Regions from separate parts of the Providencia stuartii genome, predicted to be linked through region 1. Evidence: predicted binding sites of a transcription regulator. Region 1 holds the regulator's gene; each other region holds the start of a gene.
What was found. The regulator ArgR, encoded in region 1, controls arginine synthesis, uptake and breakdown. The targets are predictions, from matches to a motif close to ANTGAATAAAAATACANT.
Positions count from the first base shown of each region.

Region 2: argC (N-acetyl-gamma-glutamyl-phosphate reductase) is a predicted target of ArgR. The motif match lies at 3,952-3,969, and genes of this name have one in related genera.
Region 3: argA (amino-acid N-acetyltransferase) is a predicted target of ArgR. The motif match lies at 2,895-2,912, and genes of this name have one in related genera.

Region 1 covers NZ_CP119546.1:4,060,925-4,066,367, reverse strand. The annotation lists gene mpl (UDP-N-acetylmuramate:L-alanyl-gamma-D-glutamyl-meso-diaminopimelate ligase) at 1-1,058, shown strand, start outside; gene argR (transcriptional regulator ArgR) at 1,243-1,713, opposite strand; gene mdh (malate dehydrogenase) at 2,153-3,091, shown strand; gene P2E05_RS18410 (helix-turn-helix domain-containing protein) at 3,171-3,443, opposite strand; gene P2E05_RS18405 (DNA-binding protein) at 3,961-4,308, shown strand; gene P2E05_RS18400 (DNA-binding protein) at 4,455-4,817, shown strand; gene ispB (octaprenyl diphosphate synthase) at 4,843-5,443, opposite strand, start outside.
Region 2 covers NZ_CP119546.1:4,245,514-4,250,956, forward strand. The annotation lists gene argH (argininosuccinate lyase) at 1-719, opposite strand, end outside; gene P2E05_RS19370 (argininosuccinate synthase) at 797-2,017, opposite strand; gene argB (acetylglutamate kinase) at 2,095-2,871, opposite strand; gene argC (N-acetyl-gamma-glutamyl-phosphate reductase) at 2,909-3,913, opposite strand; gene argE (acetylornithine deacetylase) at 4,016-5,170, shown strand; gene metF (methylenetetrahydrofolate reductase) at 5,399-5,443, shown strand, end outside.
Region 3 covers NZ_CP119546.1:3,537,865-3,543,307, reverse strand. The annotation lists gene recD (exodeoxyribonuclease V subunit alpha) at 1-830, shown strand, start outside; gene P2E05_RS16010 (hypothetical protein) at 888-1,457, shown strand; gene argA (amino-acid N-acetyltransferase) at 1,517-2,860, opposite strand; gene amiC (N-acetylmuramoyl-L-alanine amidase AmiC) at 3,107-4,357, shown strand; tRNA gene P2E05_RS15995 (tRNA-Met) at 4,462-4,538, opposite strand; tRNA gene P2E05_RS15990 (tRNA-Met) at 4,568-4,644, opposite strand; tRNA gene P2E05_RS15985 (tRNA-Met) at 4,675-4,751, opposite strand; gene mltA (murein transglycosylase A) at 5,112-5,443, shown strand, end outside.

The DNA.
Region 1 (5,443 bases):
TAGCAGGAACACACGGTAAAACAACCACCGCGGGCATGTTAACATGGATATTAGAAGATTGTGGTTATAAGCCCGGCTTTCTGATCGGCGGTGTACCCGGAAACTTTGAGGCCTCTGCTCAAATTGGAGAAAGTCCTTTCTTTGTGATTGAAGCGGATGAATACGATTGTGCATTTTTTGATAAACGCTCGAAATTCGTTCATTACAGCCCAAGAACCTTAGTGTTGAATAATCTCGAATTTGATCACGCTGATATTTTCGACAACCTTGAAGCTATCCAAAAGCAATTCCACCATCTCGTCCGCATTGTGCCGAGTAACGGCAAAATTTTTATGCCCGATAATGACTCAAATCTGAAACAGGTTATTGGAATGGGGTGCTGGAGTGAACAAGAATTTATTGGTGAACATGGAGAGTGGCAAGCTAATAAATTAAACCATGATGGAAGCCATTTTGAAGTTTTCTACCAACAAGAAAAAGTGGGCGACGTTATTTGGTCACAAGTCGGCAACCATAACATCCATAATGCGTTAATGGCGATTGCAGCCGCACATCATGTTGGTGTTCCCGCAGCAGAAGCGTGTCGAGCATTACATAAGTTTATCAACGCACGTCGTCGTTTAGAGTTACGGGGTGTTGAATATGGCGTGAGTGTTTACGATGATTTTGCTCATCACCCAACGGCAATCTTAGCGACCTTAGAAGCGTTACGCAGTAAAGTTGGCGGTACTTCACGGATTATTGCGGTACTTGAGCCTCGCTCAAATACCATGAAGATGGGGATCAGTAAAAATGATATTGCACCATCATTAGGCCGTGCTGATGAAGTGTTTCTCTTCCAACCTGCGAATATTCCTTGGATGGTGACAGAAATCGCTGAAAATTGTGTGCAACCCGCACGTTGGAGTTCTGATATTGAAGCGTTAGCGAACATGGTGATTGAGACCGCACAGCCAGGTGATCATATTTTGGTCATGAGTAATGGTGGTTTTGGTGATATCCACGGTAAATTGCTTGCGGGACTTAAAAAGAAATCCGAAGCCGAAGGCGAAAATTAAAATAAGCCTTAATAAAAAAGGCAGCTTAACGAAAGTGTTTCATTGGTTGAGTCACTTCTGAAGCTGCTTTTTTATTGCAGATGATCATCGGGCGGTCATGAGATAAGGTCAGAATTGACGACTACAGTGACCGCATCGATGTGAAAGAAGGGGCGAGAGGCTTCCCGCCTGAGTGACAACAGTCTTAGAGTTCTTGATCAAAAAGCGCAAGGATCGCTTCATAAAGCTCTTTAGTGGTGAAATTATTCGCTGGCGTAGAAAAAATAGTATCGTCACCCGCAATGCTACCTAAAATACCCTCCGCTTTCCCCAAAGAATCCAGTAAACGTGCGATCAGCTGCGCTGCACCTGGGCTGGTTCTAATCACAACAACAGAGTGATTGTAATCAATATCAAGTACAAGGTTTTTTAGTGGGCTGGTGGCAGTAGGAACACCGGGTTCAGTAGGTAAACAGTAAACCATTTCCATTTTAGCGTTACGAGTACGAACGGCACCGAACTTAGTTAACATTCTGGAAATTTTTGATTGGTTGATATTTTCAAAGCCTTGCTCTTGCAGTGCGATCACAATTTCAGCCTGAGAGCTAAATTTTTCTTCTTTAAGTAGAGCTTTAAAAGCTTTAACCAAGTCTTCTTGTTTAGACGGTGTACGCATAATTAACCCATCCTATGACAATAAATTAAGTTGTATTATCCGTAAATGTGAATTTTTATGCAACAAAATTGCGTTATGATGGTTTCGTATACAGGAACGATCTGCCTTTATGAATCGAGCACTCAACGCGGAGATGGTTTTAGCGTGAAACACTCAATTCGCACAGAAAAAAATGCGCTAATGTATTATTTGTAACAAATCCGTAAAAACTATTTATTATGTAAAGGTCAATAGTGATAAAAACTATTTGTTAAAAAAGTGCCCCTTATCTCATTAACAGATAAGGATTTTGTTTAGAATAGATAAAATGAGTACGTAAGCGTATTAACTTTAATATGCTTCAACATCTGTTAATGAATTGTTTTTTATCAGTAATGTGTTTAATGCATAACAAGATGAATCCATATACTTTTTAAAGTACAAATAAAGGAGTTTCAGAATGAAAGTTGCAGTTCTAGGCGCAGCAGGTGGTATTGGTCAAGCTCTGGCCCTTCTTCTTAAAAACCAGCTTCCAGCAGGTTCAGAACTCTCTCTATACGATATCGCACCAGTAACTCCGGGTGTTGCTGCAGACCTTAGCCATATCCCAACTGATGTGAAAGTGGTTGGTTTTTCAGGTGAAGATGCGACCCCTGCACTGAAAGGTGCCGATGTTGTACTGATCTCAGCTGGTGTTGCTCGTAAACCAGGTATGGATCGTTCAGACCTGTTTAATGTTAACGCTGGTATTATTCGTAATTTGACTCAACAAATTGCGACAACCTGTCCAAAAGCCTTGATCGGTATCATTACTAACCCTGTTAACACGACAGTGGCTATTGCTGCTGAAGTACTGAAAAAAGCAGGTGTGTATGATAAAAACCGTCTGTTTGGTGTGACAACGCTGGATATTATCCGTTCGAATACTTTCGTTGCAGAACTGAAAGGTAAGAAACCTCATGAAATCGAAGTGCCTGTCATTGGTGGTCACTCAGGCGTCACGATCCTACCTTTATTATCTCAAGTTCCAGGTGTTGAGTTCACCGAAGAGGAAATTGCTGCACTGACTAAGCGTATTCAAAACGCAGGTACTGAAGTTGTTGAAGCAAAAGCAGGTGGTGGATCTGCAACCCTGTCTATGGGTCAAGCAGCTGCACGTCTCGGCCTCTCTCTGATCCGCGGTCTGCAAGGTGAACCTAACGTGATCGAGTGTGTTTATACTGAAGGCGAAGGTGAACATGCCCGTTTCTTTGCTCAACCCGTTCGTTTAGGCAAAAACGGGATTGAAGAGCACATCTCTTACGGTAAATTAAGTGATTTTGAACAAAAAGCACTGAAAGATATGCTAGATGTACTGAAAAAAGATATCGAACTAGGCGAAAAATTCATTAACGGCTAATTGTCGCTCAGTTTTTTACTGAATTTTAAGAAAACCGCTGCTCCTAACGAATTGGGTCAGCGGTTTTTTTTATTGGTTTTTAGCGTGATGTTGATACTTTTTCTCTTATCTTTCTTTCTAATAATTCACCTGTAATGGGATTAAAATAGCGGCTTGGCCATATTTCTGATGGGTGGATTTCAAGAAAATTTGCAATAATCCATTCTCCTTTTGGCCAAGGGCGAGATAAAGCGTTCGCCAGTGTGGAAGAGCTTAAACCCGCATGTCGAGATATTGCTGCTAGAGTTGTTCCGCGTTTACGTAATGCGGCAATTATATCTGCTGGATGCCAATCCGATTTCCGTAAGATCATTTTTTAGTCCTTTTTTTACTCAGAATCATGTAGAGTTAGTAGTACATCTAACAGGACTTTGTGATACATTCACTGCAATCGTCCTGTTATTGGAAATAAAATAACAGAAATTTCCCAAAAATATTTCTAATTTTTTCTAAAAATTCAGTTTTATGAAAGGGATTCTATTTTTGTGAAATATTAGAAAGCGTTAGCAAATATATTTGTGGGTACATCTAACATATTGAAAATAAAAACTAACTACTTATAGTTATCTGAGGGAAATGGCATATTAATGATTATAGTTATAACTACTAATAATATATAAATATTATTCAGCAAAAAAAGAGAATTGTATGCTGATTTCAACTCAATTTGTTGTTATTAAAAGAAATTAAAATACACTTTACATGTATAACTCATATATTAATTAATAATAAGTTTTAATAAAAACAAATGAGAATAAGGTTATTGAGAAAATAAGCACATTTTTCAGCAATTATTATTGAATTGTAAATAATGACCAGGAGGGTCAAGTATGCAAAAAGAGTGGTTAACAGCGAAAGAGTTAGTTGGTTTAAAGGGACTGCCAATGACAACTCAGGGGATAAATGCGATGGCTCGTCGGGAAAACTGGCTATGCCGCAAACGGCGAGGTATTCAAGGAAAGGCGTTGGAATATCATATTCATAGTTTACCTGAAGGTTTATTTGATTCCTTTTCTGTTTATGAGACGCCTGCATTATATCAAGTAAAACATAATGATAATGCATTTATTTGGCAGGAAATATATTACCAACTTTCACCGGAAGAGCGCAGCGCCATTTTGGCATTTATTATGCGCGAAGGGGTAATAGCATTAGTGGATTTAATAAATAAAAAATGACCTACCTTAAAAAGAGGTCTGATGTAATTAATTAATGAAGAATACTTATATTTAAGCTCAATTAATTCTTTGTTAACAAGGTAGAGATATAGTCCTAGATATAGCCTCAACGGCAGATTTCATCATATAAATTCGAAAGAGATAATATGAAAAAAATGTGGTTCACTGCGAAAGAATTAGCAGGTTTAGAAGGCTTACCAACTTCCCCCCAAGGCGTTAATTTAATGGCGAGAAGGGAAGGATGGAAAAATCGTCGTAAGCGTGGTGTTCAAGGTAAAGCTGTAGAATATCATTTAGATAGCTTGCCTGGAGAAATACAGGGTCAACTGAGTCTTGCGGAACCCTCTGTGGGGTATCAAAGCCAAAGGATGGATGCTTTACAAATATGGACGGGCGCGTATTACCAACTGACAGAGGCTGAGCGCAATAAAATCGTTAAATATATTTTGCGCTATGGTTTATCATCATTGCTCGCTCGAATAGAACAAGAAGAAAAAGGGGAAGAATAATTTCATCCCCTAATGGCATAGAGAACTATGAATGACGTGAAATCGCGACGTTAGCAAGACCGATAAGCGCTTCTTTGTATATTGAATCATCGAGAACACTTAAGGCATCAATGGCTTTTTGCGACTCTTCCTGTGCGCGGGTATAAGTATACTCGAGCGAGCCACAACGTTTCATGGTAGCGAGTACTGTCTCTAGCAGATGACGACCATTACCTTGCTCGATCGCTTGGCGGATCAATTTAGCTTCTTCTCCAGTGCCATGATTCATTGCATGCAGAAGAGGAAGCGTTGGTTTCCCTTCATCAAGATCATCACCCGTATTTTTACCGAGTTGCGTATTATCGGCATCATAATCTAACAGATCATCAATCAATTGAAAGGCTGTACCTAAATAACGGCCATAGTCCTGTAAGGCTTTCTCTTGCTCGGGAGTTGCAGAGGCTAAAATCGCCGAAGCATGTGCAGCAGCTTCAAATAAGCGGGCTGTTTTACTGTAGATCACTTGCATATAGTTTTCTTCAGTAATGTTCGGATCGTTACAGTTCATTAGCTGTAAAACTTCACCTTCTGCGATGACGTTTGTGGCTTCTGACATCAACTTCAATACGCGCATAGAGTCAAGATCC
Region 2 (5,443 bases), 180 kb from region 1:
GATAACAGTTCTAAAACATGATCCCTATCTGACACCGTATCAAGACTATTACGTGTTGCAGATGCAAACCCCAGCCAAGAAGCCAGTTGTTCACGGTCAATATCGTAAGCCGTACCTGCCAATGCACCACAGCCTAACGGGCTAACATCTAAACGTTTTAATGTATCTTTGAGGCGGCTTTCATCCCGAGCCAGCATTTCACTGTATGCTAAACACCAGTGTGCGAAAGTAACGGGCTGAGCACGTTGTAAGTGGGTGTAACCAGGCATCACTGCATTTTGATTATTTTCAGCAGTGATAACTAAGGCTTTTTGTAGCTCAATCACCGCTTCTAATAGTTGTGCTATTTGGTCTTTACACCATAATTTCAAATCCGTCGCGACTTGGTCGTTACGGCTACGACCCGTATGCAGTTTTTTACCTAAATCACCTACTTTATCAATCAGTTTTCCTTCAACCCAGCTATGAATATCTTCTGCATCACTTTGCAGAATGCTTTCGGGGTTATCTTGTACTTCTTTCAATAGCGCCTTCAATGCCTGTTCAAGGGATTGTTGTTCTGCTTCTGATAACACCCCGACTGTGACTAACGCTTTTGACCAGGCAACCGAACCAATAATGTCTTGTTGCGCCAAGCGGTAATCAAAACGCAATGAATCATTAAATTGTTTAAACCGTTGATCGGCTTCTTGACTAAAACGTCCACCCCAAAGTGCCATAACTGTTCCCTATCTGATTGATAAAATAAATGTTATCCCCGACAGCCAATGGCTGTCGGCGGAGTATTTCAATAAAACTATTTCGCTTTGTTCTGCTCTTTGAGTGCACGAATACGTGAAGAAAGAGAATATAAACGGATAAAGCCACCAGCATGGCTGTGATCATAGACTTCATCTTCACCAAAAGTTGCAAACTCTTCTGAATACAGGCTGTTATCAGCTTTTTTCTGAATAGCTGTCACTTGCCCTTTATACAGTTTCAAAACAACTTCACCGGTGACATCCTGCGCTAAAGATTCTGCTGCCGCTTGCAGTGATTGACGTAAAGGAGCGAACCAACGCCCATCATAGACCACATAAGACATTTCTAGGCCTAGCTGCTCACGCCATTTGAAGCTATCGCGATCCAAAACAAGTTGCTCAATACCACGTAGAGCTGCCATCATAATGGTGCCTCCGGGTGTTTCATAACAACCACGAGACTTCATGCCTACTAAACGGTTTTCAACGATATCAATACGACCCACACCGTGTTTCGCACCTAAGACGTTTAATGCTTCAAGGCAACCGAGTGGAGATAAAGTTTGACCATTAACAGAAACCACTTCCCCTTGTTTAACGCCAACAGTGACGAGTTCCGCTTCATCTGGGGCATCTTTTGGATCCACAGTCCACACCCAGCAGTCTTGGTTGGCTGCATTCCAAGTACTTTCTAATACGCCACCCTCAGTCGAAATATGCCATGCGTTTTCATCGCGGCTATAAATTTTCTCTAAACTTGCCGTTGTTGGAATATTACGTTCTTTCAGGTAGTCCAGTAGCGCTTCACGGGAACGTAAATTCCACTCACGCCACGGCGCAACAACTTTTAACTGAGGTGCCAGCGCGGTGTATGTGCTTTCAAAACGCACTTGGTCATTTCCTTTACCGGTTGCGCCATGCGCAACGGCATCGGCCCCAACTTTTAATGCGATTTCAACTTGTGCTTTAGCAATAATAGGACGTGCCATCGACGTGCCTAATAGGTAGCTCCCTTCATATAACGCACCCGTTTTTAATACTGGGTAGATATATTCTTTGATAAATTCTTCGCGCAGATCCACCACATAACATTCAGATGCACCTGATTGCAGTGCTTTTTGCTCCACACCCACCAGATCTTCTCTGTCTTGACCTACATCTGCCACAAAGGCAACCACTTCGCAGTCATCATAGTTTTCTTTCAACCATGGAATAATGGCTGATGTATCTAAACCGCCTGAATATGCCAATACGATTTTTTTGATGCCCTTTTTCATAACTTACCTATCCCGATTTCGCTTAATTAAAGAGTTCATGTGTTATTGGTTGGCAAAGCCCCCCGAACGCACCCATTTTATGATGCTAAAATCCGCGTACCGATGGCTGTGCCATTAAATAGTGCGGGGAGTTGCTCTGCATGACGCCAACTTGCAATGTCTACTGGGCGTTGCAACGTTTTTGCTGCGTCTAATGCCGCGTTCACTTTGACGATCATGCCATCTGTGATAATGCCTTGTTCAATGAGCTTCTGCGCTTTTGCTGTGGTCATTTCATCAATTTTTTGCCCTTTCCCATCGAGGATGCCGCTAACATCTGATAATAGGACTAAGTCGGCATTCAAAGCTTGTGCGATAGCCGTTGCTGCTTGGTCAGCATTCACATTCATCAATAAACCCTGTTCAGTCACACCGATCGAGCTTATGATAGGTAAATAACCTGCCCCCAATAGTAACTGTAACAATTTAGGATTACCGGGTTTCGCATCCCCAACATGACCAAGCTCATCATTTAACTGGCTGACTGTTGCACTTTGTCCATCACCTAATGATAGTCCAACCGCTTGTAACTGGTATTTAGTCGCCCACGCCAATAGTGTTTTGTTGGCAGTGCCTGCTAATGCACCAGTGATAATATCAATCTGATCAGTAGGTGTGACACGGAGTCCTTGTTTCTTCACCACCGGTAATTGGAGCTTTTGCATAAGTTCATCAACCAGACAACCACCACCATGTACAATCACTAAAGGTCGTTGATGAGACTGACGATAGGTTTGTAATGCAGTAAATAATCTTTCAAGCGCTTCTTCGCTATCCAGTAATACACCACCCAATTTGATCACTAATGGTTGCATGGGTTAATCCTTAATAAGTTCGTTGACCGTGATATCACTAAAGTAATGATTGCGTTTCATTAAAACCGAAACGAATATTCATGCACTGTACCGCTTGTGCTGCTGCACCTTTTAATAAGTTGTCTTCCGTTCCGACTAAGATTAGGTGCTCGCCTTTTAATACAAAGCCAATATCGCAAAATGGTGTGCCAACGACAGCTTTCAGTGCTGGAACACCTTTTTCATACAAACGCACTAGCGGTTTGTTGTGATAGGCATCTTTGAAGACTTGTTGAATCTGTTCGGTCGTCACACCAGCGTTTACCTTACAAGTAATCGTAGCCAAAATACCGCGAGAAAAATTCCCCAAGTGCGGTGTAAAAATGACGTCACGTCCCAAATGCGTTGCGATTTCAGGTTGATGACGATGCGTGAAAATACCGTATGGCTGTAAACTCACTTCACAAAAACTATTTGTCATAGAAGCTTTACGACCCGCGCCCGAGACCCCACTCGTCGCGTTAATCACTGGCCACATTTGGTCATCAAGTAGTTTCGCTTCAATCAACGGTTTCAACGCTAATTGAGAAACCGTTGGATAGCATCCCGGCACAGCGATGAGTTGTGCTTGACGAATTTTGTCGGCTTGCCACTCAGCAAGGCCGTAAACCGCTTGATTTAACCATTGACTGTTTGTATGTTCGAATCCGTAATATTTTGGGTAGAAAGCGGCATCTTGAACACGATAAGCACCCGATAAATCAAAGACGACACAGCCTGCCTCTAAAAACTGAGGGGCGATGTCATGGCTAACTTCATGAGCAGTGGCAAGAAAAACGACATCAATACCTTGTGCCGCAGCCGCAACATCCGTTAATGGTAAGACAGGAATATCGATAATACCCTTATACTGGGGATGTAGATCAGAAAAGCATTTACCTGCATCAGCACTTTGAGCTGACACCATCAATCCCTGAAGATTTATTTCAGGATGACGTTGCAGATAAGCCGCTAATTCTGCTCCAGTATAACCACTGGCTCCGATAATGAGTGTGTTCAACATATGCTTTCTACCTTGTGCTCGTGACCCAAACAGTTTAATGTGTATTTTTATTCAAATAAAGTGCATGAATATTGATACTATTATGGATAAAGGCTGTCAACAGTGAATATTAAATTACCTGCATTTATTGAGATTTATCGTCAATTAATTGCCACTCCCTCTATCAGTGCCACTGATTCGCAACTCGATCAGAGTAATAAGGCTCTGGTCGAACTGCTTGGTGGGTGGCTAGAAACACTCGGGTTTACGGTGAATATACAACCAGTGCCAGATACCCGCGACAAATACAACCTACTCGCAACGATTGGTGAAGGAAGTGGTGGCTTGATGCTATGTGGCCACACGGATACCGTGCCGTTTGATGAAGGTCGATGGAGCAAAGATCCATTTACCCTGACAGAACAAGACGGCAAGTTATATGGCCTCGGCACTGCGGATATGAAAGGCTTTTTTGCTTTTATCGTTGATGCGTTGCGTGATATTGATATCAATAAACTGACTCGCCCACTGCATATCCTTGCAACGGCAGATGAAGAAACATCAATGGCTGGGGCGCGTTATTTTGCGGCCAGTACACAGCTACGTCCTGATTTTGCGATTATTGGTGAGCCAACCTCACTACAACCGATACGAGCACATAAAGGCCATCTTTCCAATGCGATCCGTATTACTGGCCAATCAGGCCATTCGAGTGACCCTGCCCGAGGCGTTAACGCAATTGAATTGATGCATGAATCTATTTCACATCTCATGACACTGCGTAATACGCTGAAAGAGCGCTATCACAATCCGGCTTTTGTCATCCCTTATCCAACCATGAATTTTGGTCATATTCATGGTGGAGATGCAGCTAACCGAATTTGTGGTTGCTGTGAATTGCACATGGATATTCGCCCATTACCTGGGCTGACTTTGCAAGATCTCGATGAATTATTAAATGAATCCTTAGAGCCGGTGAAAAAACAATGGCCGGGACGGCTAGCCATTGAATCTCTCCACCCACCGATCCCCGGTTATGAGTGCCCAACCGATCATAAAATGGTTGCAGTGATTGAACAGCTCCTTGGTCAAAAAGCGGATACCGTAAATTACTGTACTGAAGCGCCATTTATTCAAGAATTGTGTCCAACGTTGGTACTGGGCCCCGGCTCTATTGAACAAGCGCATCAACCCGATGAGTTTATTGATATGAAATTCATCGAACCCACTCGACAACTCATTAGCCAGTTAATTGAGCACTTCTGTTTAACTGAATAAAAATGCGTTCTGCGCAATAATCTTTGGTTATTGCGCATTTTCTTACATGAATTTTTTTCCTATTCCCCCTGAAAAACCCTCACACCTCTATTTCATTTAAGTGTTGACTCAGTATCAGCATATCCGGTAATCTCTATTTAGACGTCTAAACGTATAGACGCACAAATGGATATAATCAATTATCGATACAATTTTCGTTTCGTCATTACAAAGTCATGAGGACAGGGTATGAGTTTCTTTCACGCAAATCAGCGCGAAGCGCTAAATCAAAGT
Region 3 (5,443 bases), 520 kb from region 1:
CACTGGCGCATTTTGTCTCTGAGGACGGACCTTTTATCAGAAATAGTCTGTGCTTATTGCGTAAAAGTTATCGGTTTTCTGCCTCTTCTGGCATAGGGCAGCTTGCGTTTGCGGTTAATGAAGGGGATGTGAAGCGTGCTGAGAAAGTCTTAAATAGTTCCTTCAATGATGTGCAGACCTATGGACAGGAAAGTGAAGACGATTACGCTCAGATGTTAATGGACGCTGCGAAGTTCTATCAAGATTACCTCTTATCAGTGAAAGCCGCTCATGACCCAGCAGAGATATTGTTTAAATTTAATCAATTCCGCTTACTTACCGCTTTAAGAGATGGGCCTTATGGTGTGATCGGAATAAATGAAAAACTGGAAAAGCTACTGCATCGTCAAGGGCTTATTTATCGACCATTTAATCAGACCAATAAACACTATGCAGGACGGCCAATTATGATTAGCCGAAATGATAGCCCGCTAGGGTTATTTAATGGTGATATAGGTATAATATTGCCCGATGAGGAAGGGGCTCTTAGAGCTTACTTTCAGTATCCAGATGGTTCGATTAAAGGCATTCAGCCTAATCGATTACCTCTACATGAAACGGCATATGCTATGACGGTGCATAAATCTCAAGGTTCAGAATTCGCCCATACCGCATTAGTATTACCGAAGGTATATTCACCAGTAGTGACTCGTGAACTGGTGTACACCGCGATAACGCGAGCTAAAAAAACGCTTTCTTTGTATTGCAACATGAAAATTTTACGTCGAGCTATTGAAACGCCAACAAAACGGCGTAGTGGTTTAGCAATACAATTAATGAATGTAAAATAGAGTCACAAGCAGTAGCTGTGGCTACGTAAATCAGACTTAAATGCAAAAGGTAATAATATGGATAACCAGCCAACTATGACGGCGTTAACGGTAACACTGAAAGCGAGAATCGAGCCGGAAAGACGTGCTGATTTAGAAGATGCATTTACACAAGTCATGCAGGGGATGAATAAAGATATTCAGGTGACTGGAGGTGGTACTTTACTTTCAGACAGCGGTGAAATTGAAGAATGTGATATCGAGCTTTCTGTGGCTGAGGCTAACGACGAAAATATCAGTCTGATAATTCAATTGTTCTCGTCTATGTTAGCGCCAAAAGGTTCTCGATTGATTGTGCATGGAGAAGATACGGTAATTGAATTTGGTGATGAAGAAGGCTTAGCACTCTATTTAAATGGCACTGAATTGCCTGATGAAGTTTATGAGAATAGTGATATCAATGATATTTTCGACAAAATGGATGAGGCTGTCGAAGATATTGGTGCTATCCATGGGGTATGGGAAGGGCCGACTGAAACCGCTTTCTACTTCTATGGTTCATCCTTTGCCGAAATGTCAGCATTGCTACAGCCCATTATCGACAGTACGCCACTCTGCCAGAAATCACGAGTAGTCCAAATTGCTTAAGCTGATTTACTGAATAACTAACCTGATCTCAATAAAGGATCAGGTTAGCTTGGCTTGCGTTATTTGTCGGTAGGCGCTTTTAAATCTAACATTAAAATTTTTGAGCGGCGTTGGTAGTTATATAAAGCTTGTTTTTTCAATGGCAACATTTCAATCTCAGCAGGAATAAAGCCTCTTTCTTGAAACCAATGAATGCTACGCGTCGTTAGCACAAATAATTTTTCTAATCCTATTTGCTTAGCTTGTAGCGCTATGCGGTGTAGCAGTTCTTCTCCCCGCGAAGAACTACGATAGTCAGGATGTACTGCGACACAGGCCATTTCACCCAGTTTTTCTTCTGGGTAAGGATAGAGTGCTGCACAAGCAATGACTAAATTATCTCGTTCAATGATGGTAAATTTATCGATTTCCATTTCGAGTTGTTCTCTTGAACGCCTAACTAAAATACCTTGTTGTTCTAGTGGGCGGATTAATTCAAGAATACCACCAATGTCGTTAATATTGGCGCGGCGAATTTGCTCTGCACTTTCCATGACGATTTGAGTACCGATACCATCGCGTGAAAACAGCTCTTGAATCAAAGAACCATTTTCTTGGTAGCTGAGCAAATGGCTACGACGCACACCACGGCGACAGGCTTTCGCTGCGCCACGTAAAAAACGCACTGTTCCTGAATAATAATCGCCTTCAGCTTCCAGCTCTTGGATCCTATTTTCTGCCTCATTGGGAAATAATTCAGATAGAATATTCCCTTCTTTATCGGCAACCCCTTGCGAAGAGCAAAATCCTATTAATTTTTCTGCTTTCATTTTGACTGCAAGCTGAGTTGCGATTTCTTCTGAGGTGAGATTAAAACTTTCTCCTGTTACAGAAACTGCAACTGGCCCAATTAATACAATAGAACCATTATCAAGTTGCTTATTGATAGCATCTTCATCGATACGACGAATACGACCGCTATGACAATAATCAATACCGTCATCGACACCAAGCGGTTGGGCGATGACAAAGTTTCCACTGACAACGTTGATGTGAGCGCCTTGTAAAGGAGTATTGCTAAGACTCATCGATAAACGAGCAGTGATATCAAGTAATAAAGCGCCTGAAGCTTGTTTCACATATTCAAGTGTATTCGAATCTGTCACCCGAGTATGTTTATGATAAACCGCTTCATAATTGTGTTCAGCCAAGATGTTCTCAATCTGAGGGCGAGCGCCGTAAACAACAACAATGCGGATGCCAAGGCTATGTAATAAACCTATATCATTGACAATACTTGGAAAATTTTCATGCGCAATTGCTTCTCCGCCAAGCATAATAATAAATGTTTTGCCGCGGTGGGCATTAATATAAGGTACCGAATGGCGAAACTCATCAACCAGCTCGGTGCTGCGCTCTTTCATAACCATCCTCATAATTGAATTTTTATTCGCAATTAATGTATTTTTATTCTTTTTGGCGATAAATATCAAGTAAAAGATAGAACAAGACTTGTAACATTTTTATTATTTGAGTTTACATATCTCTATATTTAAATGTGTATTCTTGATGACAGCATGCGAATGATTCGCTAGAGTTTATGTTTCTGGCCTCAATTTGGCTTTTATTCTAAAATCACCTGATATTCAGTTTTAGGTTCGGAATTATTGATGAGTCACCAAGATCACTGTCCATCTAAACGTCGCCTTATACAGGGGGCGGCTGCGGTTATGTTACTTAGTGTCAGCCCATTTGGTTTCGCTGCGAATACAAATGTTATTGCGGTGCGTATATGGCCGGCATCAAGTTATACGCGCGTAACGCTAGAATCTAATGCTCCATTAAAATATCGTCAGTTGGTATTGCATAACCCTGAGCGCATAGTGATTGATCTCGAAGGGGTACAACTGAATAACATCCTGAAGCAAATGGGAACTCAGATTCAATCGCGAGACCCCTACCTTAAACTCGTTAGAGTGGGGCAGTTTGACCCGAAAACTGTACGTCTCGTTTTTGAAGTAAAAAATAAGGTTAGCCCACAGATCTTCACGATGGGGCCTGTTGCCGAGTTTAAAAACCGTTTAGTGATGGATTTTTATCCAGGGCAAGGTGTGGAAACATCCGATGACCCTCTGTTGGCTTTGCTAGAGGATTATAATAAAGGTGATTTAGAAGAAAAAATGCCTGCTCAGGCCAAAAAGCCCGGTAAAGCAGGAACTGATCGCCCAATTATCATTATGATTGACCCAGGGCACGGCGGTGAAGACCCCGGAGCGATGGGCAAATATAAAACACGCGAAAAAGATGTTGTGTTACAAATTGCACGGCGTTTGAAGGCGTTGATTGATAAAGATCCTAAAATGCGTGCCTATATGACCCGTAATGAAGATGTGTTTATTCCATTGAAAGTTAGGGTCGCTAAGGCTCGTAAAATGCAAGCAGACCTGTTTGTGTCTATTCACGCGGATGCTTTCACGAATCGCTCTGCTCATGGTTCTTCTGTATTCGCACTATCGACGAAAGGGGCGACAAGTAATACTGCACGTTACCTTGCGCAAACTCAGAATGAGGCCGATTTAATTGGTGGTGTTAGCAAAAGTGGTGATGTGTATCTGGATCATACAATGCTCGACTTAGTTCAAACTGCAACAATTAATGATAGCTTGAAGTTCGGCGATGAAGTTTTAAAACGTATGGGAAAAGTCAATCGACTGCATAAAAACAAAGTCGATCAGGCGGGCTTTGCGGTACTAAAAGCACCAGAGATCCCATCAATTCTCGTGGAAACGGCTTTCATTAGTAATTTGGAAGAAGAGCGTAAGCTGAAAACAGCTAAGTTCCAGCAACAAATGGCAGAGTCTATTTTTCAAGGAATTAAAGCTTATTTCCGTAATGGTGGTGAGTTAGCGATTAGAAATTAGTTTCTGTATTGCAAAATTTAAAATAGTGTAGGGTGATGAACTGAAAAGTGAGTCACCTTTTTTCTTTCATGGTAGGTTTGGGAAGATAAGGGAAGTATAACAAGTGGTTGCGGGGGCCGGATTTGAACCGACGACCTTCGGGTTATGAGCCCGACGAGCTACCAAGCTGCTCCACCCCGCGACTGAAGAGGTCAATATAACAGGGGATATTGGTTGCGGGAGCCGGATTTGAACCGACGACCTTCGGGTTATGAGCCCGACGAGCTACCAGGCTGCTCCATCCCGCGCCTGAAATATTTTTGATGCTGATTTTTTATTGGTTGCGGGGGCCGGATTTGAACCGACGACCTTCGGGTTATGAGCCCGACGAGCTACCAAGCTGCTCCACCCCGCGTCCGATAGCGGGCACTATACTCGGGATGAGATCTGATGCAAGTTTTTTTGTGTTTTTTTTTCAAAATCCAGCACAGATAGAACAAAATATCATCGTTGTGGTGTTTTTTTAATCGTTAGGGGCAATCATTGAAGTCGTAATGGGTTTTGTCTAAGGTTCTACTTAAAAACGTTTAACTGGATAATTTATCGACAATAAAATGAATTCACGATGCCGATAGAGCCTGTGTTCAGTAGCATTTTTGGGAAATTAGGTTGAAACCATTCTAGCGACCATGAGTATATATATGATTAGCCGTTTCATTATTTATTGGGGTTTGCTATTGTGCGCTTCATATTGGATTGATGTGGGCGATATCATATGAAATTATGGAAAAAGTGGTGTATAGCAAGTGCGCTTGTTACTTTGCTTGTTGGCTGTCAGTCTCATCCGACAGACAAAGGACAGCAATATAAAGATGGACGTTTAAATCAAGACCTTCAGCAAGTCAGTCAACTGAATGTTCAAGGACGCCCTATCAATTCACACGATTTTAGTCAGCAAGTTTATGAAATCAAAAATGCATCGCCGCGTTTATTTCAAAATAACAATGACACCTACCATGCTATCGAAAATTGGTTAATGGCAGGAGGAGACCCGAAAAAGCTGACTAATTTCAATTTAACGGCATTCCAAATGGAAGGTGTCGATAA